One region of the Streptomyces sp. NPDC051207 genome, then DNA from elsewhere that is predicted to be linked to it. Evidence: riboswitches for the same ligand, from Rfam matches in the RefSeq annotation. Region 1 holds a riboswitch; each other region holds the start of a gene.
The links. A riboswitch is a leader RNA that binds a small molecule or an ion and turns the genes downstream of it on or off. The one in region 1 is predicted to bind thiamine pyrophosphate.

Region 1 (10,462 bases):
GTCCAGCATCAGCAGCCGCGGCCGGGGCGCCAGCGCGCGGGCGAGCGCGACCCGTTGCTGCTCACCGCCGGACAGCGCGGCGACGGCCCGCCGTCCGGCGCCCGGCAGGCCGACGAGTTCCAGCAACTCCCGTACGCGGGTGCGCTGTTCGGCCTTGGACGCGCCGTGCATGCGCAGCCCGAACGCGACGTTGCCGCCGACGTCCCGCTGCGGGAACAGCTGGTGGTCCTGGAACATCAGCCCCACCCCGCGCCGGTGCGCGGGCACCCCCGCCTGGTCGCGCCCGTCCAGCAGCACCCGCCCGGCGTGCAGCGGCTGGAGCCCGGCGACGGCCCGCAGCAGCGTGGACTTGCCGCTGCCGCTGGGCCCGAGGACGCACACGATCTCGTGCTCGGCGACGTCCAGGCCGACCGCGTCGAGCACGGGCCGACCGCCGAGCCGCACGGTCGCGGCTTGCAGGCTCAGCAGCATCAGAACTCCCCGGTCCGGTCGGTCCGCAGCCGCTCCAGCACCAGCAGCGCCACGGCGCACACGATCATCAGAATCGTCGAAAGGGCCATCGCCTGGCCGTAGTTGAGGTCCCCGGGCCGTCCCAGCAGCCGCGCCACCGCCACCGGCAGCGTCGGACGGTCGGGCCGCGCGATGAACACGGTCGCCCCGAACTCGCCGAGCGACACCGCGAAGGCGAACCCGGCCGCGATCAGCAGCGCCCGCCGCACCAGCGGCAGGTCCACCTCGCGCCACACCCGCCACGGCGACGCGCCGAGCACGGCGGCGGCCTCCCGCAGACGGGCGTCCACCGCGCGCAGCACGGGCAGCATGGTCCGTACGACGAAGGGGACGCCGACCAGCGCCTGGGCGAGCGGCACGAGGATCCAGGAGGCCCGCAGGTCGAGCGGTGGCTCGTCGAGCGCGATGAGGAACCCGAAGCCGACCGTCACGGCGGACACGCCGAGCGGCAGCATCAGCAGCGCGTCGAAGCCCCGCACGAACGCCCCCGCGTCCCGCCGGGTCAGCGCGGTGGCGGCGAGAGCGCCGATCACCACGGCGATGGCGGTGGCGGCGACGGCGTACTGGAGCGAGATGCCGACGGCCTCGATCGGCGGGACGAGGAACACTCCGCCGTCCTCGCCGGTCAGCGCCCGATAGTAGCCGAGCCCCGGCGCGTCCAGGGAGCGCCGCACCAGCACGGCGAGCGGCAGCACGAGCAGCACGCCGACGGTCGCCACGACGCCCGCGAGCAGCGCCCACTGCCCCGCGCCGTGCGGCCGGCGGGCGGTCACCGAGGCGTCGACCAGCCGCAGCGCGGTCTCCCGGCGCCGTACGGTCCAGGCGTGCAGGGCGAGGACGGCACCGAGGGCCACGAACTGGATCATCGTCAGGACGGCCGCCGTGGACAGGTCGAAGATCTCCGACGTCTGCCGGTAGATCTCGACCTCCAGCGTCGAGAAGGTGGGCCCGCCGAGGATCTGGACCACACCGAACGACGTGAAGGTGAACAGGAAGACCATGAGGGCCGCGGCGGCCACGGCGGGCGCCAGCGCGGGCAGGGTGACCTGCCGCCAGGCCCGCAGCCGCGAGGCGCCGAGCATCCGCGCGGCCTCCTCCTGCCGCGGGTCGAGCTGGGCCCACAGCCCGCCGACGGTCCGTACGACGACGGCGTAGTTGAAGAAGACGTGGGCGAGCAGGATCGCCCACACGGTGGTGTCGAGCCGGACGCCCCACAGTTCGTCCAGGAGCCCGCCGCGGCCGACGAGCGCCAGGAACGCCGTACCGACGACGACCGTCGGCAGCACGAACGGCACCGTCACGAGTGCCCGCAGCACCTGCTTGCCCCGGAATGCGAAGCGCGCGAAGACGTACGCGCCGGGGAGCGCGATCAGCAGCGTGAGCGCCGTGGAGACGAACGCCTGCCAGGTGGTGAACCACAGCACGTGCCGGACGCCGGGCTCCTGGAGCACGTCGGCGATCCGGCCGAGGTGCCAGCCCTCGCCGGTCTTCAGGCCGCGCGCGACGATCGCGGCGACCGGGTAGGCGAAGAAGACCGCGAAGAACGCGACGGGCAGGGCCATCAGCCCGAGCCGCGCCGCGTTCCCGCGTCGCCGTGCGGCGGCCCCGGTCACTTCAGGACGAGCGAGGTCCACGACTTGACCCACTGGTCACGGTGACCGGCGATCTTCGCCGGCTCCAGGGTCTGCGGGTCCTTCGCCTGCGGCCCGAACCTGGTGAACTCCTCGGGCACCTCGGCGTCCTCGCGCACCGGGTACACGAACATGTTCAACGGCATGTCCTCCTGGAACCGCTTGCTGATCAGGAAGTCCAGCAGCGCCTTGCCGCCCTCGGGGTTCTTGGCGTTGCTCAGCAGCCCCGCGTACTCGACCTGCCGGAAGCAGGTGCCCCCGGCGACACCGGTCGGCGCGGTGCCGGGCCTCGGGTCGGCGAAGACGACCTCGGCGGGCGGCGAGGACGCGTACGACACGACGAGCGGCCGGTCGCCCTTGGCCTTCCTGCCGCCGGCCGAGCCGGAGAACTCCTCGTTGTAGGCCTGCTCCCAGCCGTCGACCACCTTCACGCCGTTGGCCTTGAGCTTCTTCCAGTAGTCCGGCCAGCCGTCGTCGCCGTACTTGGCGGCGGTGCCGAGCAGGAAGCCCAGGCCGGGCGAGGAGGTGGCGGCGTTCTCGGTGACCAGCAGGTTCTTGTACTGCGGCTCGGTCAGGTCCTCGAAGGTCTCGGGCGGGGTCAGCTTGTGCTCGCTGAACCAGGCCTTGTCGTAGTTGACGCAGATGTCGCCGGTGTCGACGGGCGTGACGCGGTGCTTGCCCTCGTCGGCCCGGTACTGCGGGGCGATCCGCTCGGAGTCCTTCGGCTCGTACGGCTGGAACAGGCCGTTGTCGAGCGCGCGGGAGAGCAGGGTGTTGTCGACGCCGAAGAGGACGTCACCCTGCGGGTTGTCCTTGGTCAGGATCGCCTTGTTGACGGCGGTGCCGGCGTCGCCGTCCTTGAGGACCTTGACCTGGTAGCCGGACTCCTTCTCGAAGGCGGCGACGACGCTCTTGGAGGCGGCCCACGAGTCGTGGCTGACCAGGGTGACGGTCTTGGAGCCGCCGGAGGACGCCCCGTCGTCTCCGGACGAGCCGCACGCGGCCAGGCCGCCCGCCATGCCGAGCCCGACGACCGCGGCCGTCAGCCGCTTGATGGTGATGTTCACGGAAATTCCTCCTGGGGTTGACCAGGAAGAGACGCGGCCCTGCCCGCGACCCCTGGGGGTCCGCGGGCAGGGCGCAACAGCTCGAGTGATGACCGATCTCCCTACCCAGAATGACCTGGGCGAGGTTCGGAGGGTCTGCGGCCGGTACCGCACTCTCAGCGCTGTGGCGCTCCCCTGTCGGAATATGCAGATGTTCGTACTGCTGGTCAGGTTACCTCTCGGTGGCGGCGAGCTGACCACACGCCCCGTCGATCTCCTGGCCACGGGTGTCCCGGATGGTCACCGGCACACCGTGCGCGGCGATCGCCTCGACGAACGCCTTCTCGTCCTCGGGCCGCGAGGCGGTCCACTTGGAGCCGGGCGTCGGGTTCAGCGGGATCAGGTTGACGTGCACGGGCCTGCCCCTGAGCAGCCGGCCGAGCCGGTCGCCACGCCACGCCTGGTCGTTGATGTCCCGGATGAGCGCGTACTCGATGGACAGCCGCCGCCCGGACTTCTCCGCGTACGCGAACCCGGCGTCGAGGACCTCGCGCACCTTCCACCGCGTGTTGACGGGGACGAGGGTGTCGCGCAGTTCGTCGTCGGGGGCGTGCAGCGAGATCGCGAGCCGGCACTTGAAGCCCTCGTCGGAGAACCGGTGGATCGCCGGGACGAGACCGACGGTCGACACGGTGATGCCGCGCTGCGACAGCCCGAGCCCGTCCGGCTCGGGGTCGGTGAGCCGGCGGATGGCGCCGACGACGCGGCTGTAGTTGGCGAGCGGCTCGCCCATGCCCATGAAGACGATGTTGGACAGCCGGGCGGGCCCGCCGGGCACCTCACCGTCCCGGAGCGCCCGCATCCCGTCCACGATCTGGTGGACGATCTCGGCGGTGGACAGGTTCCGGTCGAGGCCTGCCTGCCCGGTCGCGCAGAACGGGCAGTTCATCCCGCAGCCCGCCTGGGAGCTGATGCACATGGTGACCCGGTCCGGGTAGCGCATGAGCACCGACTCGACGAGCGTCCCGTCGAACAGCCGCCACAGCGTCTTGCGGGTGGTCCCCTGGTCGGTCGACAGATGCCGCACGACCGTCATCAGCTCCGGGAGCAACGCCTCCTGAAGCCTGGGCCGGGCGGCGGCCGGGATGTCGGTCCACTGCTCCGGCTCGTGCGCGTACCGCGCGAAGTAGTGCTGCGAGAGCTGCTTGGCACGAAACGGCTTCTCACCGATCGCGGCAACAGCCTCCTTGCGCTCGGCAGGCGTGAGATCGGCAAGATGCCGCGGCGGCTTCTTGGCTCCGCGCGGGGCGACGAAAGTAAGTTCTCCGGGCTTAGGCATGGCTGTACCAGTGTCGCAGATCCACGGAGGCCGCCCGCCGGGCCGCCGGACCGGCGTCCCGCAGGCGGGTCAGAAGGAGTCGCCGATGAGTTCCATCACCGAGCGCAGCAGCGTCTGGCGGTGCCTTCTGCAGTACTTCCACCTCCGCCTCCGCACCCGCACCCACGGCTGTCGCACCGCCACCCCGCACGGTCTCGTCCGTCTGCCCATCCCGCTCTCCCCGTTGTGTGCGCTCATGACGCAGGCTCGCCGTCCCAGAGGACGACGAGCCTTCACCGACGGTTGCGGTACCGAGACGTCAGCCGGACCCCACGAACAGCACCAGCAGCAGCCACACCACGGGCGCGGTGGGCAGCAGTGAGTCCAGCCGGTCCATGATGCCGCCGTGCCCGGGCAGCAGCGTGCCCATGTCCTTGATGCCGAGGTCCCGCTTGATCATCGACTCGCCGAGGTCGCCCAGCGTGGCGCTGGCCGCGACCGCGAAACCGAGCAGCAGGCCCTGCCACCAGGTGCCGTCGTCGATCAGGTACTGCATGCACAGCGCGCCCGCCACCATCGCGAACGCCACCGCGCCGAGCAGCCCCTCGCGGGTCTTGCCGGGGCTGATGCGCGGCGCCAGCTTGTGCCGGCCGAACCGCCAGCCCACCGCGTACGCGCCGGTGTCGCTGACCACCGTCAGCAGCAGGAACGTCAGGACCCGCAGCGACCCGTCGTCGGCGGTGAGCATCATCGCCACGAACGTCGCCAGGAACGGCACGTAGAACGCCGCGAAGACGCCCGCGGTGACGTCCTTGAGGTAGCCCTCCGGCGGTTCCGTCATGCGCCAGACCAGCACCGCCAGCGCGGTCAGCGCCATCGCCACCCACGCGCCCTCGGCACCGCGCACATAGCCCGCGACCACCATGGCCGCGCCGCCGACCGCCAGCGGCACGAGCGGCGCCTTGATGCCCCTGCGCTCGTCGAGCCGCTTCGTCAGCTCCCACAGCCCGACGACGACGGCGACCGCGACGACACCCACGAACACGGCCTTGACGACGAACAGCGACGCGACGATCACCACGCCGAGCCCGACACCGACCCCTATCGCGGCACCCAGGTCACGGCCCGCGCTCTTCTTGTGCGGCTTCGGCGCCGGCTGCGGGGCGTCGGGCATGGGCTCCGGATTCTGCGGCACCTCCCCGTACGGGTGTGCCCGCGGCGTCTCGTCGCGGAACAAGGGGCCGCTCAGCCGAGCGGCCCCCCGGTCGTCATCCTGGTCTCCGCCGTGATCGGGTACGTCGGGCACGATGGGCATGGGACGAGTCTGCTGCGCGTCGTGCGCGTCGTACGAGGGACCCGCCGGGGCAGTCCCCTGGACATGCCCCGGGGCATATCCCTGGCCGGGGCCCCGGTCGGTGGGCCCCCAGTACCCGGCTTGTGGCGGCGCGCCCCAGGAAGAGTCGTTCATCAGACCTCGAGCAGCTCCGCTTCCTTGTGCTTCAGGAGCTCGTCCACCTGCGCGACGTACTTCGCGGTGGTGTCGTCGAGCTCCTTCTCCGCACGGCGGCCCTCGTCCTCGCCGACCTCGCCGTCCTTGACCAGCTTGTCGATGGCGTCCTTGGCCTTGCGGCGCACCGAGCGGATGGAGACCTTGGCGTCCTCACCCTTGCTCTTGGCGACCTTGATGTACTCGCGGCGGCGCTCCTCGGTGAGCTCGGGGAACACCACCCGGATGATGTTGCCGTCGTTGCTCGGGTTGACGCCCAGGTCGGAGTCGCGGATCGCCTGCTCGATGTTGCGCAGAGCGCTCTTGTCGAACGGGGTCACCACGGCCATGCGCGGCTCGGGCACGGAGAACGAGGCCAGCTGGTTGATCGGCGTCGGCGCGCCGTAGTAGTCGGCCACGATCTTGTTGAACATCGCCGGGTGCGCACGGCCGGTGCGGATCGCGGCGAAGTCCTCCTTGGCGACCACGACGGCCTTCTCCATCTTCTCCTCGGCCTCGAGGAGGGTCTCTTCGATCACCACTTGCTCCTGCGTGTCTTGAGTAGGCCCGGCTGCGGTTCCTTGTCGGGGCGGCGGCCGGCTGCGTCGCGTCTTCTTCCTGCACGGTTCCCGACCGGCAGGACATTGTCCATCCCCCGGCCGGTCAGTCCCGGCTTCCTTGGTCACCCACAAGCGTGCCGATCTTCTCACCCTTGACGGCGCGAGCGATATTGCCCTCCGACAGAAGCTCGAAGACGACGATCGGCAGCTTGTTGTCGCGGCACAGCGTGATCGCGGTGGCGTCGGCGACCTTCAGATCGCGCGTGATGACCTCCCCGTAGCCGAGGTGGTCGAACTTCACCGCGTCGGGGTTCTTCTTCGGGTCGGAGTCGTAGACCCCGTCGACACCGTTCTTGCCCATCAGCAGCGCCTCGGCGTCGATCTCCAGAGCGCGCTGCGCGGCGGTGGTGTCGGTGGAGAAGTACGGCATGCCCATACCGGCGCCGAAGATGACCACGCGGCCCTTCTCCAAGTGGCGCACGGCGCGCAGCGGGATGTACGGCTCGGCGACCTGCCCCATGGTGATCGCGGTCTGCACGCGGCAGTCCACGCCCTCCTTCTCCAGGAAGTCCTGGAGGGCGAGGCAGTTCATCACGGTGCCGAGCATGCCCATGTAGTCGGAGCGGGCCCGGTCCATGCCGCGCTGCTGGAGTTCCGCGCCGCGGAAGAAGTTGCCGCCGCCGATGACGGCCGCGATCTGTGCCCCGTCGCGGACGACCGCCGCGATCTCACGGGCGATGGCGTGCACCACGTCGGGGTCGACCCCCAGGCCCCCGCCGCCGGAGAAGGCCTCTCCGGACAGCTTCAGCAGAAACCGGCCGGGTACTTTGCCGTCGTCGCTCTTCTGGGCCTTGGTGCTCATGGGAACTCGCCTCTTTTACGTGTCGCACATACGAAGAAGGCCATTGCCGGTGGGGCGTGGTTCGCATCCCATGCTCGGCAATGGCCTCCTCGTCAGATCTGCTGTCGCCCGCACCACGCGCGTGCGGAATGGCTTCCGCGGGCGGCATGGCCGACTGCACTCGACCCTATAGGGGCCGGGTACCGGTCGCGGTACGGACTCAGATGCCGACCTTGATGCGCGTGAAGCGCTTCAGGGTGACACCGGCCTCGTCCAGGACCTTCTGGACGGACTTCTTGTTGTCGAGCGCGTACGGCTGGCCCAGCAGCGTGGCGTCCTTGAAGAAGCCGTTGAGGCGACCCTCGACGATCTTCGGCAGGGCGGCCTCGGGCTTGCCCTCGGCGCGGGTGGTCTCCTCGGCGACGCGGCGCTCGGTCTCGACGACGTCGGCCGGCACGTCCTCCTTGGAGAGGTACCTCGGCGCGAAGGCGGCGATGTGCTGGGCGACGCCCTTGGCGACCTCCGCGTTCGGCTTGTCGAGCTCGACGAGGACACCGATCTGCGGCGGCAGGTCGGGCATCGTGCGGTGCATGTACGCCGTGACGTAGCCGTCGGAGAACTGCGCGAAGCGGTCCAGGACGATCTTCTCGCCAAGGTTGGCGTTGGCCTCGTCCACGAACGCCTGGACGGTCTTGCCGGCCTCGATCTCGGAGGCGAGCAGCGCCTCGATGTCCGCCGGGGAGGTCTTGGCGACGTGCTCGGCGATCGCCGTGGCGACCGACTGGAACTTCTCGCCCTTGGCGACGAAGTCCGTCTCGCACTTCAGCTCGACCAGGACGCCGGAGGAGTTGTCGTCGGCGATGATCGAGACGACCGCGCCGTTCTCGGCGGAGCGGCCCTCGCGCTTGGCGACGCCCTTCTGGCCCTTGATACGGAGCGCCTCGACGGCCTTCTCGACGTTGCCCTCGGCCTCGTCCAGCGCCTTCTTGCAGTCCATCATGCCGGCGCCGGTGAGCTCGCGGAGCTTCTTGACGTCGGCGGCGGTGTAGTTCGCCATGAGTCTGTGTGTCTTTCTGAAGTCTGGAAGATCGAAGATCTACGGAGTCTGCCGTCCACGTCCAGTGGTACATCCGTGGGGACCGTGGACCGCTGACACACCGCTGACCTACGGGTGAACGGCGGGAGCGGACTTCATGTCCCCGCTCCCGCCGTCAACACCGACACTGACGGGTCAGGCCTGCTCGGCCTCGGCGGCCGGAGCCTCGGCGGCGGGCTCCTCGGCGGGCTTCTCGGCCTCGGCCTCGGGCGCTGCCTCAGCCTCGGGCGCTGCCTCGGCGGCGGGGGCGGCCTCGGCGGCCGGGGCCTCGTCGGCCTTCTTGTCGCCCTCGAGCAGGTCGCGCTCCCACTCGGCGAGCGGCTCGCCCGCGGCCTTCTCGCCCTTGCCCTCGGTCGCCACGCCGGAACGGGCGATGAGGCCCTCGGCGACGGCGTCCGCGATCACGCGGGTGAGCAGGGTGACGGAGCGGATCGCGTCGTCGTTGCCCGGGATCTTGTAGTCGACCTCGTCGGGGTCGCAGTTGGTGTCGAGGATGGCGACGACCGGGATGTTGAGCTTCCGGGCCTCGCCGACCGCGATGTGCTCCTTCTTGGTGTCCACGATCCAGACGGCGCTGGGCACCTTCTGCATCTCGCGGATACCGCCGAGGGTCTTCTCCAGCTTGGCCTTCTCGCGGGAGAGGACGAGCAGCTCCTTCTTGGTGAGGCCGGAGGCGGCCACGTCCTCGAAGTCGATCTGCTCAAGCTCCTTGAGGCGCTGCAGACGCTTGTAGACGGTCGAGAAGTTGGTGAGCATGCCGCCCAGCCAGCGCTGGTTGACGTACGGCATGCCGACGCGGGTCGCCTGCTCGGCGATGGCCTCCTGCGCCTGCTTCTTCGTACCGACGAACATGACCGTGCCGCCGTGGGCGACGGTCTCCTTGACGAACTCGTAGGCGCGGTCGATGTACGACAGCGACTGGAGCAGGTCGATGATGTAGATGCCGTTGCGCTCCGTGAAGATGAAGCGCTTCATCTTCGGGTTCCAACGGCGGGTCTGGTGACCGAAGTGGACGCCGCTCTCCAGCAGCTCCCGCATCGTGACGACGGCCATGGCCGCTCTCCTCGTGTTTCTCGGTTGTGCCGCGGAAACCGGACGGCTTCCGCGCCTGACGCCCGCGTGCGCCGTGCCGCGAAGGACCGAGAGGCGCTGACACCTGGACACCGGCTCGCGCCGGGCCCCGGTGTCGGGGCGTGCGAAGTCGACCCGGTGACCCGGATCGCCACCAGAAGTGTACGGGACCCGGAAGCCACCGGGTGACGCCGATACCCACAACGCGGCGGTTGTCCACAGGCCCGAGCGCCGACCACCGAACGTGCGGCACGGTTCCTGACATGCGAACGAGGCGATACGGGTGGCCGGGTACGGGGTTGCTGTGGATGTTGACGGGGGCGGTGCTGGGGACCGCGGTACTGACGGGAGCGCCACTGACGGGGGCGGCTTGGGCGGGGGCGGCTCGGGCGGGCAGCCCGGGACCGCTGGTGCCGGCCACCGCATCGGCCCCGGCCGCGTCGGGGCCCGGGGCGCCAGGCCCAGGGCTACCGGGCCCGGGAGTACCGGCCGTGGGCAGGGCCTGGCCGGTGGGCCTGCGCCCCGTGGTGCTGCGCGGCTGGGACCCGCCCGCCACGCCGTACGGCAGGGGCCACCGGGGCGTCGACCTGGCGGCCCCACCGGGCGCACCCGTACGGGCCGTGGCCCCGGGGCGGGTCTCCTTCGCGGGCCGGGTCGCGGGACGCGGAGTGGTGTCGGTGGAGCTGACGGGCACGGGCACACCCCCACTGCGCACGACGTACGAACCGGTGCGGCCGTCGGTGCGGGAGGGCACCGAGGTGGCGGCCGGCGACATCGTGGGCACGCTGGACCCGTCCGCCCACTGCGGCGGCCCCGCCTGCCTGCACTGGGGCCTGCGCGCGACAGACACCTACCTGAACCCGCTGGCCCTGCTCCCACCGTGGCTGGCGGGCAACACACCAC
Region 2 (10,462 bases), on a different contig from region 1:
CGGCTGGCCGCACTGCTGGACAGTCACGCTCTCGCGTACGGCCTGGACCCGCGGGTCACGCCGGCGAGCGCGGCCGTGCTGCCGTACATGGAGCACGCCTTCGGCATGTGGTACGTGCGCGGTGGGCTGCGGGAGCTGGCCCGCGCGGTGCACGACCGGTGCGTGGCCCGCCGGGTGGAGTTCCGCTTCGGCGCCGAGGTGACCGCGATCGTGGAGAAGGACGGCCGGGCGGCGGGCGTGGAGCTGGCCGGGCAGGAGGTGGCGGAGGCCGATGTCGTGGTCGCCGGTGTCGCGCCGGGCGTGCTGGACCGGCTCGCCGGGCAGTCGGCGGTGCGCGGGGACGCCGGGGTCCCGCCGCAGCGCGGGACGGCGAGCCGGCTCACGGTGCTGCTGGCGCTGCGCGGGGCGCGGCCGGCGGGGGCGGCGCACCGCACGGTGGTGCACGCGGCGGACCGGGACGCGGAGCTGGACGCGCTGTTCGGCACGCCGCCCGGCGCGGTCGTACCGCCCACGGTGACGGTCCTGCGGCCCGACGACCCCGAGCTGGTCCCGGACGCCGGTCACGAGGCGGTGACCCTGACATCGACCGTGCCCGCCCTGCCCGGCGAGTGGGGCCGGGCCGGGTCCGACGTCCTCGAACAGCACGCCGCCCGCATGATCGCCGCCGCCGAGCGGGCCGTTCCCGGCCTGCGCGACCGGATCCTGTGGCGCGAGGTGCGCACGCCGACCGACATCGCCGCGGAAACCGGCGCCGGTGCGGTGCCCGCGCCCGCGCTGGCCGCGGCCGGCGGTCGGCTGCTGCATCCGTCGAACAGCACCCTCGTACCGGGCCTGTTCACCGTCGGCGGCTGGGCCCACCCTGGCGGCGGGCTGCCGCACGCGGGCATGTCGGGCGCGCTGGTGGCCGGGCTGATCGTGGAGGGACCGGAGTTCCGCGGCTCGCAGTGACCGGGGCGGCGCCTGGCGAGCGCGGGCGGCGCCGCTCAGGAGCCGTGCCGCGCGGGAGCCGTGCCGCTCAGTAGCGGTACTGCTCGTCGTACCCCGTGCCGGGCATCGGCTGCTGCGGCTGCTCGCCCTGGTACGGGTAGGGCTGCTCGGGCGGCAGTTCCCCGCCGTAGGGGTCGTCGGTGCTGCGCTGCTGCGGCACCCACACGCCGCCGGGCGGGGTCTCGCCGCCGTAACCCGAGGCGTACGGGTCCTGGCCGTAGCCCTGCTGCCCGTACGCCTGCTGGCCGTAGCCCGACGGGTCGTACGGGGCGCCGCCGTAGGTCTGCGTGCCGATGTACGGGTCGGAGTAGGCGGCGTACTGCTGCTGGCCCGTGGTGTCGTAGCCGTAGTTCTGGTCGTAGCCGGTGGGGTGGCCGTAGGCGTAGTTCTGGTCGGCGCCCTGGGCGGCGTCCGCGTGCTGCGGGTCGCCCTGGGGGTAGCCGGTGTCGCCGTACGTGCCGTAGGAGCCGGTGTCGTCGGGCAGCGGCTGCGGTTCGTAGACCGCGGTGGTCTCGGCGGCGGCCGGATCGGCAGGGGGACGGGCCGGCGTGAAGACGTCGTCGCGGTCGTAGGCGTCCTGCCCGGAGGACAGCCCGTCGTCACGGTGTGTGCGCCCGGTGTCGTAGCCGCTCCCGTCGGACTCGGGTCCCGAGTCGTCCCGGGAGGGCTTCTGGCGGTCGCGGTCGTAGCGGCGGGACTTGCTGCTCAGGGCGGGCGCGTTGACCGCCCAGCCGGCCGCGAAGCCACGCCGGAACGACAGCGTGACGTAGGTCTGGCCGACCGCGAAGGCGGCGGCGCCCAGTCCGATGACGACGACGGACGGAATGAGTACACCGACGACGACACCGAGGAACCCGGCGAAGGCCAGCAGCCGCCAGCGCAGGCGCGCCTTGTACTGCAGCAGCACCTCGCCGAGCAGCCACAGCGCGACGATGCCGAACGCGATGTAGAGGACCGTCCAGCCCATGTACGCCCCTCTCCCAGTGACCGCTACGCAGTGTGTCGTAAACCCGTGCGGCCGGTCTAGGCCCGCGGCGGGTGGTGCAGGCCCAGGTTCTCGTAGATTTCCAGCGTGGCCGTGGAGTTGTTCAGCGTGATGAAGTGCAGGCCGGGAACACCCTCGGCCAGCAGCCGCGCGCAGAACTCCGTGGCGAACTCGATGCCAATGGAGCGTACAGCCGCCGGATCGTCCTGTGCTGTGAGGATCCGCTCTTTCAGGGCGTCGGGGAACGAGGCGTTGCTCAGCTTGGGCAGCCGCTCCAGCATCCGCACGCTGGTCACGGGCATGACCTCGGGGATGACGGGGGTGTCGCAGCCGGCCATGTCGACTCGGTCACGCAGCCGCAGATAGGACTCCGGCTGGAAGAACATCTGGGTGATCGCGTAGTCCGCGCCGGCCCGGCACTTGTCGACGAAGTGCGCGACGTCGGTGTCCCAGTCGGCGGAGCGCGGGTGCATCTCCGGGAAGGCCGCGACGCCCACACAGAAGTCGCCCGACTCCTTGATGAGCCGGACGAGTTCGGCCGCGTAGGTCAGGCCCTGCGGGTGCGGGACCCACTCGCCCATCGGGTCGCCGGGCGGGTCGCCGCGCACCGCGAGCATGTTGCGGATGCCTGCGTCGGCGTACTGGCCGATGATGTTGCGCAGTTCGGCGACGGAGTGGTTCACCGCGGTGAGGTGGGCGACCGGGGTGAGCGTGGTGTCGGCGACGATCTGCTGGGTCTCCTTGACCGTGCCGGCGCGCGTCGAGCCGCCGGCACCGTAGGTCACGGAGACGAAGTCGGGCGCGACCGCCTCGACCCTGCGCAGCGCGTTCCACAGGTTCCGCTCGCCCTTGGGCGTCTTCGGCGCGGAGAACTCGAAGGAGTACGTCGTCTTGCCGCCGGCGAGCATGTCGCGCACTGTCCGTGCGCGATCCGTCCTGGTGGATGCGGTTCCGAGGGCCATACCCGCAGGTTAGTCAGGCGGTGCCGGTCCCCCAACCGGATGCTGGAAATTTGCCCGAATTGTCCACCTCTTGTCCATCCCTTGGACATCAGGGCCCGCACGGGGTCCGCAGGTCCACCTGGCGGGCGCGGGCCCTCGGGGTCCGCCTACGCCTTACGCAGCCGCTCGGCGAACTCCGCCGCCGCCGCGCCCGGGTCGTCCGCCTCGGTGATCGCCCGGACGACGACGACCCGTCGGGCGCCCGCCTCCAGCACCTGGTCGAGGGTGCCGAGGTCGATGCCGCCGATGGCGAACCAGGGGCGGTCGGTGCCGAGGGAGGCCGTGTACCGCACCAGGTCGAGGCCCGGGGCGTGGCGGCCGGGCTTGGTGGGGGTGGGCCAGCAGGGGCCGGTGCAGAAGTAGTCCACGCCGTCCTGGGCGGCGGCTGCCGCGGCCTCGGACTCGGCGTGCGTGGAGCGGCCGATCAGGACGCCGTCGCCGAGGATCGCGCGGGCGGCGGGGACCGGGAGGTCGCCCTGGCCGAGGTGGAGGACGCCGGCGCGGGCGGCGTGGGCGACGTCCGCGCGGTCGTTGACCGCGAGGAGCTTGCCGTGCCGGGCGCAGGCGTCGGCGAAGACCTTCAGGTGCTCCAGCTCCTCGGCGGCCTCCATGCCCTTGTCGCGCAGCTGCACGATGTCGACCCCGCCGGCCAGGACCGCGTCCAGGAACTCGGGCAGGTCGCCCTGGCGCTTGCGGGCGTCCGTGCAGAGGTAGACACGGGCGTCGGCGAGCGCGGCGCGTGCGGTGTCGGTACTGAGGGCGGTGTCGGGCATACGTGGTTCCCCCCGGGTTCGGTGCGCGGCATGTGTGCCGTCGGTGGCGCACGGATGCCTGTGACGCGCACGGATGTCGGTGCGGTGCGCGGGCCGGTCCGCGCCGGTGGCCGTGCGGATGTCGGTGGCGTACGGGCCGGATCGTCCCGGGACGGGCCGTGCTGGGCTGTGGCCGGGACCCCGGTGGGTTCCGGCCCGTACGCCGGACGGTGTGTCGGGTCGGGCTCAGGTCAGACGGCGAGCGCCTGGGCGCGGCGCTTCACCTCCGTGCCGCGATTCTCGCTCAGGGCCTGCGCGGGCGTGCCGGGCAGGCTGTCGTCGGGGGTGAAGAGCCATTCCAGCATCTCTTCGTCCGTGAAACCGTCGTCCCGCAGGAGCGTCAGGGTTCCGGACAGGCCCTTGACGACCTTGTCCCCGTCGATGAAGGCGGCGGGGACGTGCAGCGCGCGGTTCTCACCACGGCGCACGGCGATGAGCTGGCCGTCCTTGACCAGCTGCCGCACACGCGTCACCTCGACGCCGAGCTTTTCGGCGATGTCGGGGAGGGTGAGCCAGGCGGGGACGAGAGCATCGATCTTTGCGTCAATCTCGGTCACGGAAACAAGCCTGCCATCTGCCACTGACAGTCGGAAGTCGGAGCCCCCCGCGTCGGCGTGTGCACGGGCCGTGTACGGGGGGTGTGGCACAGGTGCCGGGCGTTGCCGTCCCGGAGCCGCGTGAGTCCGGGCCGTTGTCCACCCCGAGGCCGCGCGGGTCCGGGCCGCCGTCCTCCCCGAGTCCGGGCGGGTAAGGGCCACCCTCCGGAGGCCACGCGGGTGCCGGACCGTCGCCCCCTTGAGGGCCGTCAGGCCGTCGCCGTCTTCAACGGCCGCGTCGGGTCCGCCAGCAGCCGTGGGTCCATCGTGGCGCCCGCCTCGATCAGCCGCCGGGCCTGCGCCAGGTCCCTCGGCCGTCCCACCGCGAGCAGGGCGACCAGGCGGTCCTCGCGCAGCCAGCAGACCGTCCAGGCCGGTCCGGACGGGTCACCGCGCCACAGGACGGTGTCGGCGGCCGTGTGATGGCCGGCGTACTGCACGAAGCGCCCGAACTGCTCGGACCAGAAGTACGGCACCGGGTCGTACACGGCGGCGGCCTCGCCGCTCGCCCCGCCGACGATGTTGCGGGCCACCGTGCGCGGGCCCTGGAGCGCGTTGTCCCAGTGGTGCACCAGCAGCCGCTCGCCGTACCGCCCGGACGGGAAGGAGGCGCAGTCGCCGACCGCGTGGACGTCCGGCGCCGAGGTGCGCAGCCGCGCGTCGGCGACCACCTCGCCCCACGCGCCCAGGGCGATGCCTGAGCCGGCGAGCCAGGCCGTGGCGGGGCGGGCGCCGATGCCGACGACGACCGCGCCGGCCGGGATGCGCGAGCCGTCGTCCAGGATCACCGCGCCGGGTTCGACGCGCTCCACGCGTGTGTGCGTGCGCAGGACGGCACCCGCGTCGGCGTACCAGGTGGCCATCGGCTCCGCCACCTCGGAGGGCAGCGCGCCCGCGAGCGGCCGGTCCGCCGCCTCGACCACGGTCACCGCGCAGCCCGCCTCGCGCGCCGCCGTGGCGAACTCGGCGCCGATCCAGCCGGCGCCGACGACCACGATGTCGTGCTGGCGGGCGAGCACGGGCCGCAGCCGTTCGGCGTCGTCCAGGGTGCGCAGCAGATGCACGCCGGGCACGCCTTCGGCGCCCGGCAGGGGAATCGGTTCGGCGCCGGTGGCCAGCACGAGGACGTCGTACGGCACCGGCCCCTCGGCGGTGTCGAGCGCGTGGTCGGCGGGGCGGACGCCCAGCACCTCGCGGCCGAGCCGCAGTTCGATGCCGAGCGCCTCGAAGTCGATGTCGAAGGCGGAGCCCTCGGCCGTGCCGAGCAGGACGGCCTTGGACAGCGGGGGCCGGTCGTAGGGCTGGTGGGGTTCGGCGCCGATCACGGTCACGGTGCCGGTGAAGCCCTGTTCGCGCAGGGCGACGGCGGTCTGCACGCCGGCCATGCCCGCGCCCACGACGACCACGCGGCGTGGCGCGTCCCCTGCCCGGTCCTGCGTCTGCTCGCTCACCTGATCACCATAGACAACTGACAGATTGTCAGTCAGCGGTCGTGCCGCGTGACCTGCTCCACAACGCCGGTCCCGCCGTCCTCCCGCGACCCCCGGCTCTCGTCCACGCGCGCGTGGCGCGGCGGAGGCTCCCTTACCCGGCGCGACCCGCGAGGGCTAGGGTGACCGACGTAAAGCACTCGCGGGAGCCCGGACGCACCGGGCTGAGAGGGAGGCTGGCGGCCTCCGACCGTACGAACCTGATCCGGGTCATGCCGGCGAAGGGAGGGGCTGGACGCCCATGTCGCCCACGCGCACACCAGACGTCCTCGTCGTCGGGGGCGGAATCATCGGCCTGGTGACGGCCTGGCGGTCCGCGCAGCGCGGATTCGCCACGGCCGTCGTCGATCCCGAGCCCGGCGGCGGAGCCGCCCAGGTGGCCGCCGGGATGCTGGCCGCCGTCACGGAACTGCACTACGGCGAGCAGACCCTGCTCGCGCTCAACCTCGCGTCGGCCCGCCGCTACCCGGACTTCGTGGCGGAGCTCACCGACCTCACCGGGCACGACCCCGGCCACCGCCGCTGCGGCACGCTCGCCGTCGCCCTGGACGCCGACGACCGCGCCCACCTGCGGGAACTGCACATCCTCCAGCGGCAGTCGGGGCTGGAGTCGGAGTGGCTGTCCGGGCGGGACTGCCGGCGCCTGGAGCCGATGCTCGCGCCCGGGGTGCGCGGCGGCCTGCGGGTCGACGGCGACCACCAGGTCGACCCGCGGCGCCTGGCCCGCGCGCTCGTGGCCGCCTGCGAACAGGCCGGGGTCGCCTTCCACCGGCAGTGGGCCGAGCGGCTCATGGTCCTCGGCGACCGGGCCACGGGCGTCGTCACCGCCGACGGCACGGAGCTGACCGCCGGGCAGACCGTGCTCGCCGCGGGCAGCCTCAGCGGGCGGCTCGCCGGGGTGCCGAAGGCCGTGCTGCCACCGGTGCGGCCCGTGAAGGGGCAGGTCGTGCGGCTGACCGTGCCGCCACGGTACGCGCCGTTCCTGAGCCGTACCGTGCGCGCCATCGTGCGCGGCAGCCACGTGTACCTGGTGCCCCGCGAGAACGGCGAGCTGGTGATCGGCGCGACCAGCGAGGAACTGGGCTGGGACACCACGGTCACCGCGGGCGGCGTCTACGAGCTGCTGCGCGACGCGCACGAGCTGGTGCCCGGCATCACCGAGCTGCCCCTGACCGAGACCCGGGCCGGGCTGCGGCCCGGCTCCCCGGACAACGCGCCGCTGCTCGGCCCGACCGAGCTGCCCGGACTGCTGCTGGCCACCGGGCACTACCGCAACGGCGTGCTCCTCACCCCGGTCACCGGCGACGCCATGGCGCACGCGCTGGCCACCGGGGACCTGCCCGAGGAGGCCCGCCCCTTCACCCCGAAGCGTTTCAGCACCGCACTCACGGAGCAGCCCGCATGAACATCTCCGTCAACGGGGAGCCCCGGGAGGTCCTGCCCGGCACGGCTCTCGACACCGTCGTCACATCGCTCACCGCGGCGCCGTCCGGCGTGGCCGCCGCCCTCAACGAAACCGTGATCCCGCGCACCGAGTGGCCGTCGACGCCCCTGTCCGAGGGCGACCGCGTCGAGGTCCTCACCGCCGTCCAAGGAGGCTGACCATGGCCGACGACCCCTTCGTCCTCGGCGGTACGTCCTACACGTCCCGTCTGATCATGGGCACCGGCGGGGCGCCCAGCCTCGACGTGCTGGAACGCGCGCTGGTGGCCTCCGGCACGGAACTCACGACCGTCGCGATGCGGCGGGTGGACCCGTCGGTGCACGGGTCCGTGCTGTCGGTGCTGGACAAGCTCGGCATCCGGGTGCTGCCGAACACGGCGGGCTGCTTCACGGCCGGCGAGGCGGTGCTGACCGCGCGCCTGGCCCGGGAGGCGCTCGGCACGGATCTGATCAAGCTGGAGGTCATCGCCGACGAGCGGACCCTGCTGCCGGACCCGATCGAGCTGCTGGAGGCGGCGGAGACGCTGGTGGACGACGGGTTCACCGTGCTGCCGTACACGAACGACGACCCGGTGCTGGCACGGAAGCTGGAGGACGTCGGCTGCGCGGCCGTGATGCCGCTCGGCTCGCCCATCGGGTCCGGGCTCGGGATCCGCAACCCGCACAACTTCCAGCTGATCGTGGAGCACGCGCGCGTGCCGGTGATCCTGGACGCGGGGGCGGGCACGGCGTCCGACGTGGCGCTGGCGATGGAGCTGGGCTGTGCCGGGGTGATGCTCGCCTCGGCGGTCACGCGCGCCCAGGAGCCGGTACTGATGGCCGCCGGCATGCGGTGTGCCGTGGAGGCGGGGCGGCTGGCGTACCGCGCGGGGCGCATTCCCCGGCGCCACTTCGCCGAGGCGTCGTCCCCCGCGCAGGGCCGGGCGGTGCTGGACCCGGAGCGCCCCGCGTTCTGACCGGCCCGGGTGCGTCCCCGCGGTGCGAAGCGTCACAGGTCGGCTGCAGTGCTCCGGCGCGGACGTCGGTGTCAGTGACGGCTCGTACACTCACCTGCGTGGACACGACCCTTCAGGACCCTCTGGTCGGGCAGCTGCTCGACGGGCGGTACCGCGTCGAGGCGCGGATCGCGGTCGGCGGGATGGCCACGGTCTACCGGGCCGTGGACACCCGCCTGGACCGCGTTCTCGCGCTCAAGGTGATGCATCCGGCGCTCGCGGCCGACGGGGCGTTCGTCGAGCGGTTCATCCGCGAGGCGAAGTCGGTGGCGCGCCTGGCCCACCCGAACGTGGTGCAGGTCTTCGACCAGGGCACCGAGGGTCCGTACGTCTACCTCGCCATGGAGTACGTGGCGGGCTGCACCCTGCGTGACGTGCTGCGCGAGCGCGGCGCGCTGCAGCCGCGGGCCGCGCTGGACATCCTGGAGCCGGTGCTGGCCGCGCTGGGCGCCGCCCACCGTGCCGGGTTCGTGCACCGCGACATGAAGCCGGAGAACGTCCTGATCGGGGACGACGGCCGGGTCAAGGTCGCCGACTTCGGCCTGGTACGGGCCGTGGACACGGTGACGAACACCACCGGGACGGTGCTCGGCACGGTCGCGTATCTCGCGCCGGAGCAGATCGAGAGCGGCACCGCGGACCCGCGCGTCGACGTGTACGCGTGCGGTGTCGTCCTCTACGAGATGCTGACCGGCGACAAGCCGCACCACGGCGACTCCCCCGCGACCGTGCTCTACAAGCACCTGCACGAGGACGTGCCGCCGCCGTCGGCCGCCGTGCCCGGCCTGGCGTACGAGCTGGACGAGCTGGTCGCGTCGGCGACCGCCCGCACCCCGGACGTCCGGCCGCACGACGCGGTGGCGCTGCTCGCGCGGACCCGCGTGGCGCGCGCCGCGCTCGGCGCCGAGCAGCTGGACGCGATGCCGCCGCAGGCGCTCGCCGGGGGCCACGACATCACCGAGGACCGTACGAGCGTGATCCCGCGCGCGCTGAACTCCCCCACGCTCGGCCTGGCTCGCGCGGGGGCGTCCCCGTCGCGTCCGCTGCCGGTCGGCGGGGACGACGGGGCGGCCGGTGTGCACCGCACCAGCCGTCTGCAGTCCCCGCCGCCCCCGCCGCCGCTCCGCGGCCCCGGGCTGCGCGGGCGCGGCCCGCTGACGGTGGTGCTGGCGGTGCTGCTGGTGTTCGGCGTCGGCACGGGCGTCTGGTACATCAACTCCGGCCAGTTCACGAAGGTCCCGCCGCTGCTGACGAAGACGGAGGCGCAGGCCAGGGACCGGCTGGCGGAGGCCGGACTCGACGTGGGCGCCGTCCGGCACGCCCACAGCGACACGGTGAAGCGGGGCACGGTCATCAGTACGGACCCGGAAGCCGGCACCCGCATACGGCAGAACGACTCCGTGGCGCTGACGATCTCCGACGGCCCGAAGAACGTGAAGGTGCCCGACCTCGCCGGCTACCGCCTCGACAAGGCGCGCGCGCTGCTGAAGCAGGACGGCCTGGAGCCGGGCATGGTCACCCGCAGGTTCAGCGACGACGTCCCCCGGGGTTTCGTGGTCTCGACGTCCCCGGCGACGCGCACCACGGTCCGCGCGGGCTCGGCCGTCGCGCTCACCGTCAGCAAGGGCAGCCCCGTCGACGTGCCGGACGTCACCGGCGAGGACCTCGCCGACGCGCGGGCCGAGCTGGCGGAGGCCGGCCTGAAGGTGGAGGTCGCCGCGGAGCCGGTCCACTCCGGGCACGACAAGGGCGAGGTGGCCCGGCAGACCCCGGCGCCCGGCAGCCGGGCCGCCGAGGGCGACACGGTGACGCTGACGATGTCCAGGGGCCCGGAGATGGTCGAGGTCCCGGACGTGGTCGGCGACAGCGTGGACGACGCCAGGCGGGAGCTGGAGGCCGCCGGATTCGAGGTGCGCGAGGACCGCGGCCTGCTCGGCCTGTTCGGGGACACCGTCGAGGGGCAGTCCGTGGAGGGCGGGGAGAGCGCCCCCAAGGGGTCGGCCATCACCCTTGAGATCCGCTGACGGGGCGGGCCGTGCGGCATGACACCCTGGTCGGGTGAAGAGTCAGCAGCCCGGCCGTTCCCGCAATCCCGTCGGCGGCCACGTCCCCGTTGCCGGCGGTCTGCACTCCGTCGGCCTGTCGTACGCCCG
Region 3 (10,462 bases), on a different contig from region 1:
CCACAGGACGGCGATCAGGACGAACCAGGCGTCGTGCAGTTCCATGACAGTGCAGCTCCCTCGGCCTAGTACGAGAAGGCCATCGGCTTGTCGGCGTCACGGGTGTCGCCGCCGATCTTCGTGGGCGGGTTGAGGTCGGCCTCGGTCAGCTCGGGCGGGCCCGCCTTGACGTACTTGGCGAGCAGCTTGACCTCGATGACGGCGAGGATCGCGTAGAGCGTGGTGAAGACGATCATCGAGGTGATGATCTCGCCCTGGGAGACACCGGGGGAGACCGCGTCGCGGGTCTTCAGGACGCCGTAGACCACCCACGGCTGGCGGCCCATCTCGGTGAAGATCCAGCCCCAGGAGCTGGCGATCAGCGGGAAGCCGAGGGTCCAGATCGCGATGCGCCAGTACCAGAGGGTCAGCTTCGGGCTGAGCGCCTGGTTCCGGAAGAGGACCAGGTGGGGCACCTCGTCGTCGCCGACCCGCAGCTGCTGCGGCAGCATGAACTTCTTCCGGGTCAGCCAGAGCCCGGCCAGGCCCACGGTGAAGGACGCCATCCCGAAGCCGATCATCCAGCGGAAGCCCCAGTAGGCGACGGGGATGTTGGGCCGGTAGTCGCCGGGCCCGTGCTTCTCCTGCTCGGCCTTGTTGACGTCGTTGATGCCGGGCAGGTAGGCGCTGAAGTCGTCCTTGGCCAGGAAGGACAGCAGGCCCGGGATCTCCAGGGCGACCTTGTTGTGGCCCTTTTCGACGTCGCCGTAGGCGAAGACCGAGAAGGGCGCCGGTGCCTCGCCGTCCCACAGGGCCTCGGCCGCGGCCATCTTCATCGGCTGCTGCTCGTACATGATCTTGCCGAGGACGTCGCCGCTGATCGCGGTGAGCGCGCCGCCGGCCACCAGTGTGACCAGGCCGAGGCGCAACGACATCTTCATGTCGCGGATGTGCTTCTTGCGCAGCAGGTGGAAGGCCGAGATGCCGACCATGAACGCACCGCCGGTGAGGAAGGCGGCGGAGAGGGTGTGGAAGCCCTGGGCGAGCGCGGTGTTCTGGGTGAGAACCAGCCAGAAGTCGGTGAGCTCGGCCCGGCCCTTGGCCTCGTTGATCCGGTAGCCGACCGGGTGCTGCATCCACGAGTTGGCGGCGAGGATGAAGTACGCCGACAGGATCGTCCCGATCGAGACCATCCACATGCAGGCGACGTGGATCTTCTTGGGGAGCTTGTCCCAGCCGAAGATCCACAGGCCTATGAAGGTGGACTCGAAGAAGAACGCGATCAGCGCCTCGAAGGCGAGCGGGGCGCCGAAGACGTCTCCGACGAAGCGCGAGTAGTCGGACCAGTTCATGCCGAACTGGAACTCCTGCACGATGCCGGTGACCACGCCCATCGCGATGTTGATCAGGAAGAGCTTGCCCCAGAACTTGGTCGCCCTGAGGTACTTCTCCTTGCCCGTCCGCACCCAGGCCGTCTCCAGGCCGGCCGTCAGGGCGGCGAGGGAGATCGTCAGGGGGACGAACAGGAAGTGGTAGACGGTGGTGATGCCGAACTGCCAACGCGCCAGTGTCTCGGGCGCCAAAGCCAATTCCACGTCGTCGCTCTCCTTACATCGCGTGGCCACAGGCGGGTTGTCCGTTTCGTCACTCCAGCAAGGGAGGAACCGGGACACGCTTGTGAACGCGTTCACATTCACAAGCAATTATGACGCACCCGCGTGCGAACCCCTCAAGGGGGTCCCCTTCTCGTCAACCCCTTGGCAGCGACTTCAACATCTTGTTGAATTCACGGCATGCAGACACAGCCGACACGGATACGGATCTCCTGGCCGGCGGGGCACCTCACCGCCACCCTTGACGACACCCCGACCACCCGGGCGCTCACCGACGCACTGCCGCTCACCTCCACCGCGTGCGTCTGGGGCGAGGAGGTCTACTTCGACACCGGCATCACCGTTTCACGTGAAACCGACGCCCGGCAGGTCGTGGAGCCCGGCACGGTCACCTTCTGGACCGACGGTGACGCCCTCGCGCTCCCCTACGGGCCGACGCCGATCTCCCGAGGCGAGGAGTGCCGCCTCGCCGGTCCCTGCAACGTGATGGGACGCCTGGACGGTGATGCCCGCCTGCTGGCGACGGTGCGCCCCGGGGACCCGGTACGGGTGGAAAACGCGACCGGGGCGTAGAGCGCCCGCAGACGCCTACGCCCCGCCGCCGCGCGCTGGGGAACTCCCGCCGAATCGCGCTCACAGAGGCCAGCGGATCAGACCCCAGAAGTCCCGGCCGGACGCTCCACACAACTCCCGGCAGGCCGCTCCGCAGACTCCCTGCGGAGCGCGTCTCAGAGTTCCTTGCGGAACCCTTCCGCCACCTTCAGGAAGATGTCGTTCGCCTCGTTCTCCCCGATCGTCACCCGCACACCCTCGCCGGGGAACGGCCGGATCACCACGCCCGCCTGCTCGCACGCCGCCGCGAAGTCGACGGTGCGCTCCCCCAGCCGCAGCCACACGAAGTTGGCCTGGGTCTCGGGCACCGTCCAGCCCTGGGCCCGCAGCGCGTCGACCACGCGCGTGCGCTCGCACACCAGCGATCCGACCCGGCCGAGCAGCTCGTCCTCGGCGCGCAGGGAGGCGATCGCGGCGTCCTGCGCCAGCTGGCTCACCCCGAACGGCACCGCCGTCTTGCGCAGCGCCGCGGCCACCGGCTCGTGGGCGATGGCGAAGCCGACCCGCAGCCCTGCCAGGCCGTACGCCTTGGAGAACGTCCGCAGTACGCAGACGTTGGGCCGCTCACGGTAGATCTCCACGCCGTCGGGCACCTCGGCGTCGCGGATGAACTCGCGGTACGCCTCGTCCAGTACCACCAGCACATCGCCGGGCACCCGGTCGAGGAAGCGTTCCAGCTCCGCCCGCCGCACCACCGTGCCCGTCGGGTTGTTGGGGTTGCACACGAAGATCAGCCGGGTCCGGTCGGTGACCGCGTCCGCCATCGCCTCCAAATCGTGCACGTCACCGGGCGTCAGCGGCACCTGCACCGAGGTGGCACCACTGACCTGCGTGATGATCGGGTACGCCTCGAACGACCGCCAGGCGTAGATCACCTCGTCGCCGGGGCCCGAGGTCGCCTGGATCAGCTGCTGTGCGACGCCGACCGAGCCGGTGCCGGTGGCCAGGTGGGAGGCGGGCACCCCGAACCGCTCGGCCAGCTCGTTCATCAGACCCGTACAGGCCATGTCCGGGTAGCGGTTGAAGGACCCGGCCGCCGCCGTGACGCTCTCCAGCACACCCGGAAGCGGCGGATAGGGGTTCTCGTTGGAGGACAGCTTGTAGGCCACCGGACCGCCCGCGGCGGCCGGCCTGCCCGGCTTGTAGGTCGGGATCCCCTCCAGCTCGGCGCGCAGCTTGGGGCTCGTCTCGCTCACCGCAGTCCTCCTCATGACCACCGGCATCCAATACTCCTCACCTTATGAGGATTCGGCGCCGCTGCGTATAGGGGCGGCACACGGGCGGGGACGCCGTGCCCCAGAGGTCTCGCTGGTCACACCGGCATCAGGGGCAACACCACTCGAAGAGGGACGAAACGAGGGGCGCGCCCCACATATATCTATGCGCCGGTAGTTCACGCCGTGGCGCGCATCACCCGTGAAGGTGAGTTGAGACCTCTTCGCAACATCGAGGGCTGTGCAGGCCTGTGCACGCCAACAAGTCAGGTATCGGCATCAGATCGGCCAAGGGTCTTACTTTCGCAGGCAGTTGGACCCTTCGAGCCATGCAGAAACGTGCCTGTCAACCCGTGCATATGCGTCCGCACTACCCCACCGCAAGAGCCCTACTATCGGCTCGCCATGACAGCAGCAGGGAAGCACCAGGTGAGCCGCGCGGAAACCTCACGTCGAGGCAGCCGGCCGGGCCGGGCGGGCATCAGGGACGTGGCCGCCGCCGCCGGAGTCTCCATCACGACCGTCTCCGACGCCCTCAACGGCAAGGGGCGGCTCCCGGACGCCACCCGCCGTCACGTCCGTGAGGTCGCCGACCGGCTGGGCTACCGCCCCTCGGCCGCCGCCAGAACGCTCCGTACCGGCAAGTCGGGACTCATCGGCCTGACCGTGACCACGTACGGGGATGAACCTTTCACCTTCACCGAATTCGCGTACTTCGCCGAGATGGCCCGCGCCGCCACATCCGCCGCGCTCGCCCGCGGATACGCCCTGGTCATCCTCCCGGCGACCTCGCGCCACGACGTGTGGTCGAACGTCGCCCTGGACGGCACGGTCGTCATCGACCCCTCCGACCAGGACCCGGTGGTCAGCGAACTCGTCCGGCAGGGCTTACCCGTGGTGTCCGACGGCCGCCCGGCCGGCTCGCTGCCGGTCACCGCCTGGGTGGACAACGACCACGAGGCCGCGGTCCTCGGCATTCTCGACCACCTCGCCGACGCCGGAGCACGCCGCATCGGCCTGCTCACCGGCACCACGACCGACACGTACACCCACCTGTCCACGACCGCCTACCTGCGCTGGTGCGAACGCGTCGGCCAGGACCCCGTCTACGAGGCCTACCCGGCGCACGACCCCTGCGCGGGCGCGATGGCCGCCGACCGGCTGCTCGCCCGCCCCGACCGGCCCGACGCCGTCTACGGCCTGTTCGACCCGAACGGCACCGACCTCCTCGCCGCCGCCCGCCGTTACGGACTGCGCGTCCCGGACGACCTCCTGCTGGTCTGCTGCAGCGAGTCCACCGTGTACGCCAACACCGACCCGCCCGTCACCACGCTCTCCCTGAAGCCCCGTCGCATCGGCACCGCGGTGGTCCAGTTGCTCATCGACGCCATCGAAGGGCTCGACTCGGACCAGCCGGTCGAGCAGGTGATACCGACGGAGTTGATCGTGCGTACCTCGTCCCAGCGACGCTCGCCGCGCACGACCGTCAGCCCGCCACGGTCGCCCGAGGAGAAGTAGAACCGCGTCGGCACCGGTCACAGCCGGCCGAACCCCGGCGCAATCGGGGCGAAAGCCGCAGTGAACTGGAGTCTTGCTCCGATTCACCACCCCTGGGTCATCACATGGCGCGATCCGCATTCCTATGATGGGCCCACGACACCGCGGGCCGCTGCGACCAGGCAGTCCGAAGCGGTGCAGATGCGGCGCGATGGTGGAGGGTTCGATGACTCAGGGGGCCGGTCAGGGACCCGAGGTGGAGCGGACGGCGACGCTGCGCGACTTCCGCGTCCCGGCGTACGTCCACGAGACCGCTCCGTACGCCCACGGCTCGCAGCCGGTTCCGTTCACCGGCTCCGCCGAGGAGCAGGTGGAGTTCCCGGACTCGTACACGCCCACGCAGCGCGATCTGCCCGTCATCAACCGGGGCGACACCGTCCAGGTGACCCTCGACCCCTCGGCCGTGCCCGCGCCCGCGCCGCAGCCGGCGGACGGCCCGGGGCCGCTGTTCGTCGTCGGCGACGTGCACGGCTACCTCGACGAACTGATGGCCGCCCTCCAGCACAAGGGCCTCATCGACTCCGCCGGCCGCTGGTGCGCCGGCACCGCCCGGCTGTGGTTCCTCGGCGACTTCACCGACCGCGGCCCGGACGGCATCGGCGTCATCGACCTCGTGATGCGGCTGTCCGCCGAGGCCGCCGCGGCCGGCGGCTACTGCAAAGCGCTGCTGGGCAACCACGAACTGCTGCTGCTCGGCGCCAAGCGGTTCGGCGACACCCCCGTCAACTCCGGCGCGGGCACGGCCACCTTCCAGGCCGCCTGGCTGCTCAACGGCGGGCAGAAGACCGACATGGACCGCCTCCAGGACCACCACCTGCAGTGGATGGCCCGGCTCGACGCCATGGAGGAGGTCGACGGGCACCTGCTCGTGCACTCCGACACCACCGCCTACCTCGACTACGGCGCCTCCATCGAGGAGGTCAACGACACCGTCCGCGAGACGATCACGCGCAACGACGCGGAGGAGGTGTGGGACCTGTTCCGCAAGTTCACCAAGCGCTTCTCCTTCCGCGACGAAGGCGGCTCCGCCGCCGTTCGCTCACTGCTCGACACATACGGCGGCACCCGCGTCGTACACGGCCACAGCCCCATTCCCTATCTGCTCGGCGACGTCGGCTCCGAGGACGGCGAGGAGAACACCGGCCCGGTCGTCGACGGACCGCACGTCTACGCCGACGGACTCGCCATCGCCATGGACGGCGGAGTGACCATGGCCGGGAAACTGCTGGTCCAGCAACTTCCCCTGGATATCTGAGCGTCCGCCGGGCAGACGTCCGGCACGACGGACCGGCGGGGCGACCGCGCAGGCCAGGACCCAATTTCTGGAAACCCCCTGTCACCGCGCGCCGTCACCGCTCTACCATCGGCTTATCCGTAGCAGGCTCCCCTCCGTTTCTGCCCGACGGCTCGTTGGCATGCGAGCCCCAAGCCCTACGGAGAATCGGGGGATGCAGATGAACAGCGTTCCGCAGCACCTGCCGAACGAGGACCGCCAGGACTACGAGCGGCTCCTCGACGAGGCGCTGCGCTCCGCACCACACCGCCCGGAACTGGCCGCTGTGGGACAGCGGCTCAACCCGGAACAGCTGCGCACCATGGCGCTGGGCGCCACCGCGTTCATCACGGCGGCCGCGGCGACCGAATACCAGCACTACGTCAAGGCCCGCGAGGACCTGCGCCGTCCGGCGCCGTCCGCCCCGTCGTCCGTCCACGACACCGGCTCCGCGGAGCGGGGCTCGGCCGACGGGGCGCTCGCCACCAGCGTGGGGGAGGTCACCGGGGCCGCCGGTGCGGGCGCCGTCGCCGTCGTCGCGGTCCTGGCACCCGTCCTCGCGGGCACCGCCGCCGCGATCTTCCTGTTCGTCGGGTACATCCTGAAGATGCTCACCCCCGAGCCGGCGTTCGCCCAGACCATGGTCACCACCGGGTGGGTGTTCGGCGCGGTGGCCGCCGTCGCCATCCTGATCGCCGCCGCCGGGCTGCTGGTCACCGCCCTGCGCAACAGCCCGTCGGACGACGCCGGCCTGCACGGGGCGCTGGACGCGGAAGTGACCAGGGCCCGGGACGCCTGGCACGAGGCCCTGCTGGAGCGCGGCATACTGCCGTTCCTCCAAGAAGCCCTCGCCGACCCGGGCAGCCCGGCGACCGCACTGCACGGCACGGCCTCACCCGCACCGGTCAGCCGCATGCCCCACCTCGGCTACGACCGGCCGGGGTTCACCAGCCCCGGTGACGGCGGGGCCGGCCGGCGGCCGAGCTTCTCCAGCCCGGACTACTCGAGCCCGGACTTCGGAGGCCCGGACCACCAGCCGGAGTAACCACCGGCCGGCGCCCCTCGCAGGTCCCGCCTCCGAACCCGGAAGGGCCGGATGCGGGACCCGCTGCGGGGGCACCCCGAGGGCATCAGCGAACAACAGGCCGGACTGCCGGCTGTGCCGCGCCCTGGACGGAAGCGCCGCCGCGCCCTGGACGCAACCGCCCTCGTCAGTCCGCGATCGGCAGGTACACGCGGTTGCCCGCGGCCGCGAACTCCTTCGACTTCTGGGCCATGCCCTCCTCGATCTCGGCTTTGCGGCCGCCGTGTTCGCGCCGGATGTCCTGCGAGATCTTCATCGAGCAGAACTTCGGCCCGCACATCGAGCAGAAGTGGGCCGTCTTGGCGGGCTCGGCCGGCAGGGTCTCGTCGTGGAACTCCCGTGCCGTGTCCGGGTCGAGGGCCAGGTTGAACTGGTCCTCCCACCGGAACTCGAAACGGGCGTCGGACAGCGCGTCGTCCCACTCCTGCGCGCCCGGGTGTCCCTTGGCGAGGTCGGCCGCGTGCGCCGCGATCTTGTAGGTGATGACGCCGGTCTTGACGTCGTCCCGGTTGGGCAGGCCGAGGTGCTCCTTTGGCGTGACGTAACAGAGCATCGCCGTGCCCCACCAGGCGATCATCGCCGCACCGATGCCGGAGGTGATGTGGTCGTACGCCGGGGCGATGTCCGTGGTCAGCGGGCCGAGCGTATAGAACGGGGCTTCATCGCAGATCTCCTGCTGAAGGTCGATGTTCTCCTTGATCTTGTGCATCGGGACATGTCCCGGGCCCTCGATCATGGTCTGTACGTGGAAACGCTTCGCGATCCGGTTGAGTTCCCCGAGCGTGCGCAGTTCCGCGAACTGCGCCTCGTCGTTGGCGTCCGCGATCGAGCCCGGCCTGAGACCGTCGCCGAGGGAGTACGTGACGTCGTACGCGGCGAGGATCTCGCAGAGCTCCTCGAAGTTCTCGTACAGGAACGACTCCTTGTGGTGCGCCAGGCACCACGCGGCCATGATCGAGCCGCCGCGCGAGACGATGCCGGTCTTGCGGTTGGCCGTCAGCGGGACGTACGCCAGGCGCACACCCGCGTGGACCGTCATGTAGTCCACGCCCTGCTCGGCCTGCTCGATGACCGTGTCCTTGTAGATCTCCCAGGTCAGTTCCTCGGCCCGGCCGTCGACCTTCTCCAAAGCCTGGTAGAGCGGCACCGTGCCGATCGGGACGGGGGAGTTGCGCAGCACCCACTCGCGGGTGGTGTGGATGTTGCGGCCCGTGGAGAGGTCCATGACCGTGTCGGCGCCCCAGCGGGTCGCCCACGTCATCTTCTCGACCTCCTCCTCGATGGAGGACGTCACCGCCGAGTTCCCGATGTTGGCGTTGACCTTCACCAGGAACCGCTTGCCGATGATCATCGGCTCGATCTCCGGGTGGTTCACGTTGGCCGGCAGCACCGCCCGGCCGGCCGCGATCTCCTCGCGGACCACCTCGGGCGCAACGTTCTCCCTGATGGCCACGTACTCCATCTCGGGCGTGATCTCGCCGCGGCGGGCATACGCGAGCTGGGTGACCGCCTGGCCGTCACGGCCGCGGCGCGGCTGGCGGGGCCGGCCGGGGAAGACGGCGTCGAGGTTGCGCAGCCCTCCGCGCGGTGAGGTGTGCTTGATCCCGTCGTCCTCGGGACGGACGGGACGGCCCGCGTATTCCTCCGTGTCGCCGCGGGCGACGATCCAGTTCTCCCGCAGCGGAGGAAGCCCGCGGCGGACATCGGTGTCGACGTGCGGATCGGTGTACGGGCCGGACGTGTCGTACAGCGTGACCGACTGCCCGTTGGTGAGGTGCACCTGACGGACCGGCACCCGCAGATCGGGGCGCGAACCCTCGACGTACGCCTTGTGCCAGCCGATGGACTTCCCGGCCTCCGTACTGCTCGATTCGTCGGCCGAATCCTCGGCCTGGATCTTCGCGGAGGCAGGCGTGCGTGCGTCCTTGTTGGTCATGAGACCTACTCCCTACGCCGGCATTACCCGGTAACAGGTTCGGCGGTCGACGCAGCGGTATCCGTCTGCCGACGTTCCGTGGGGAACATCACTCGACTTCGGTGATGTTTCCCGTGAAACATCGCTGGGACGGAGGTCAGCGCCCTCTCAGCCCGGTGCTCCGAGCTCCCGCGTGTACAAAAGGTGCCTCCACGCTAGCGTCAATCCGGGCGCGGTGAACAGGGGCCCCCGTCCGTTCTTGCGATGATCGGTCGGTGACCACGATGCAGCATCCCCCGTATCCACCGTCCGAGCCTCCGCGCGGCACCGGCAGCGGTGGCGGCTCAGGTGGCAGCAGCGGCGGCCAGGGCCACGGTCGTGGATCGGGCGGGCACGGCGCGGGGGGCGGGCACGGTCACGGCCCCGGCGGTGACGGGAATGGCCACGGGCATGGGCACAGCCACGCGCACGGTCCGGCCGCCCCCGTCTCCCAGCACCTGCGCAAGGTCATCGCGGCCGTCCTCATCCCGTTCGCCGCAGCGGTGGTGGTCGGGCTCGCTGTGCTCTGGCCCGGTGGCGCCCCGCCGCACGAGCGCACCGGTGTCGGCTTCGACCGGCAGACGCAGCAGGCCACGGTCACCAACGTGGACGAGGTGAGCTGCGAGTCCGTCAACGCCTCGGGAGCCACGCCGACCGGCGACACCTCCACGGCCGAGGGCTCCTCCGCCCAGCAGCAGGCGACCGGCACCTGCAAGAAGGCGACCATCCGCATCGACACGGGCAAGGACAAGGGCCGCACGTTCATCGAGATCGTGCAGCCGGACCAGTCCCGGCAGCTGGAGCAGGGCCAGGAGGTCGTGGTCGCCTACGAGCCCTCCGCTCCCAAGGATCTCCAGTACTCGGTCACCGACGTCAACCGCAGGTTCCCGATGGCGCTGCTCGCCGGGATCTTCGCCCTCGCCGTCGTCGCCGTCGGCCGGCTGCGCGGCGTCATGGCGCTGGTCTCGCTGGCCATCAGCTTCCTGGTGCTCAACTTCTTCGTCCTGCCCGCGATTCTCCAGGGCTCGAACCCGCTGGTGGTGGCGGTCGTCGGGTCGAGCGCCATCATGCTGATCGCGCTCTACCTGTGCCACGGCCTGTCGGCCCGGACATCGGTCGCGGTGCTCGGCACCCTGATCTCGCTGCTGCTCATCGGCGTCCTCGGCTCGCTGTTCA

Region 2: linked by a shared signal. The riboswitch ahead of thiO (glycine oxidase ThiO) and the one ahead of AB0M97_RS29685 (thiamine ABC transporter substrate-binding protein) in region 1 are both predicted to bind thiamine pyrophosphate.
Region 3: linked by a shared signal. The riboswitch ahead of thiC (phosphomethylpyrimidine synthase ThiC) and the one ahead of AB0M97_RS29685 (thiamine ABC transporter substrate-binding protein) in region 1 are both predicted to bind thiamine pyrophosphate.

The regions. Positions count from the first base shown of each region.
Region 1 covers NZ_JBFBAX010000053.1:769-11,230, forward strand. The annotation lists gene AB0M97_RS29675 (ABC transporter ATP-binding protein) at 1-471, opposite strand, end outside; gene AB0M97_RS29680 (iron ABC transporter permease) at 471-2,144, opposite strand; gene AB0M97_RS29685 (thiamine ABC transporter substrate-binding protein) at 2,120-3,208, opposite strand; TPP riboswitch at 3,289-3,394, opposite strand; gene rlmN (23S rRNA (adenine(2503)-C(2))-methyltransferase RlmN) at 3,420-4,526, opposite strand; gene AB0M97_RS29695 (phosphatidate cytidylyltransferase) at 4,825-5,973, opposite strand; gene frr (ribosome recycling factor) at 5,973-6,530, opposite strand; gene pyrH (UMP kinase) at 6,655-7,413, opposite strand; gene tsf (translation elongation factor Ts) at 7,613-8,449, opposite strand; gene rpsB (30S ribosomal protein S2) at 8,624-9,541, opposite strand; gene AB0M97_RS29720 (M23 family metallopeptidase) at 9,823-10,462, shown strand, end outside.
Region 2 covers NZ_JBFBAX010000003.1:350,944-361,405, forward strand. The annotation lists gene AB0M97_RS05125 (NAD(P)/FAD-dependent oxidoreductase) at 1-948, shown strand, start outside; gene AB0M97_RS05130 (hypothetical protein) at 1,016-1,954, opposite strand; gene metF (methylenetetrahydrofolate reductase [NAD(P)H]) at 2,011-2,934, opposite strand; gene thiE (thiamine phosphate synthase) at 3,081-3,746, opposite strand; gene AB0M97_RS05145 (Rv2175c family DNA-binding protein) at 3,977-4,342, opposite strand; gene AB0M97_RS05150 (FAD-dependent oxidoreductase) at 4,591-5,832, opposite strand; TPP riboswitch at 6,004-6,115, shown strand; gene thiO (glycine oxidase ThiO) at 6,113-7,276, shown strand; gene thiS (sulfur carrier protein ThiS) at 7,273-7,473, shown strand; gene AB0M97_RS05165 (thiazole synthase) at 7,476-8,270, shown strand; gene pknB (Stk1 family PASTA domain-containing Ser/Thr kinase) at 8,369-10,333, shown strand; gene AB0M97_RS05175 (deoxyribonuclease IV) at 10,368-10,462, shown strand, end outside.
Region 3 covers NZ_JBFBAX010000034.1:37,781-48,242, forward strand. The annotation lists gene cydB (cytochrome d ubiquinol oxidase subunit II) at 1-45, opposite strand, end outside; gene AB0M97_RS26320 (cytochrome ubiquinol oxidase subunit I) at 66-1,574, opposite strand; gene AB0M97_RS26325 (cyclophilin-like fold protein) at 1,773-2,165, shown strand; gene hisC (histidinol-phosphate transaminase) at 2,321-3,400, opposite strand; gene AB0M97_RS26335 (LacI family DNA-binding transcriptional regulator) at 3,824-4,936, shown strand; gene AB0M97_RS26340 (metallophosphoesterase) at 5,127-6,230, shown strand; gene AB0M97_RS26345 (hypothetical protein) at 6,424-7,293, shown strand; gene thiC (phosphomethylpyrimidine synthase ThiC) at 7,460-9,268, opposite strand; TPP riboswitch at 9,261-9,450, opposite strand; gene AB0M97_RS26355 (YibE/F family protein) at 9,523-10,462, shown strand, end outside.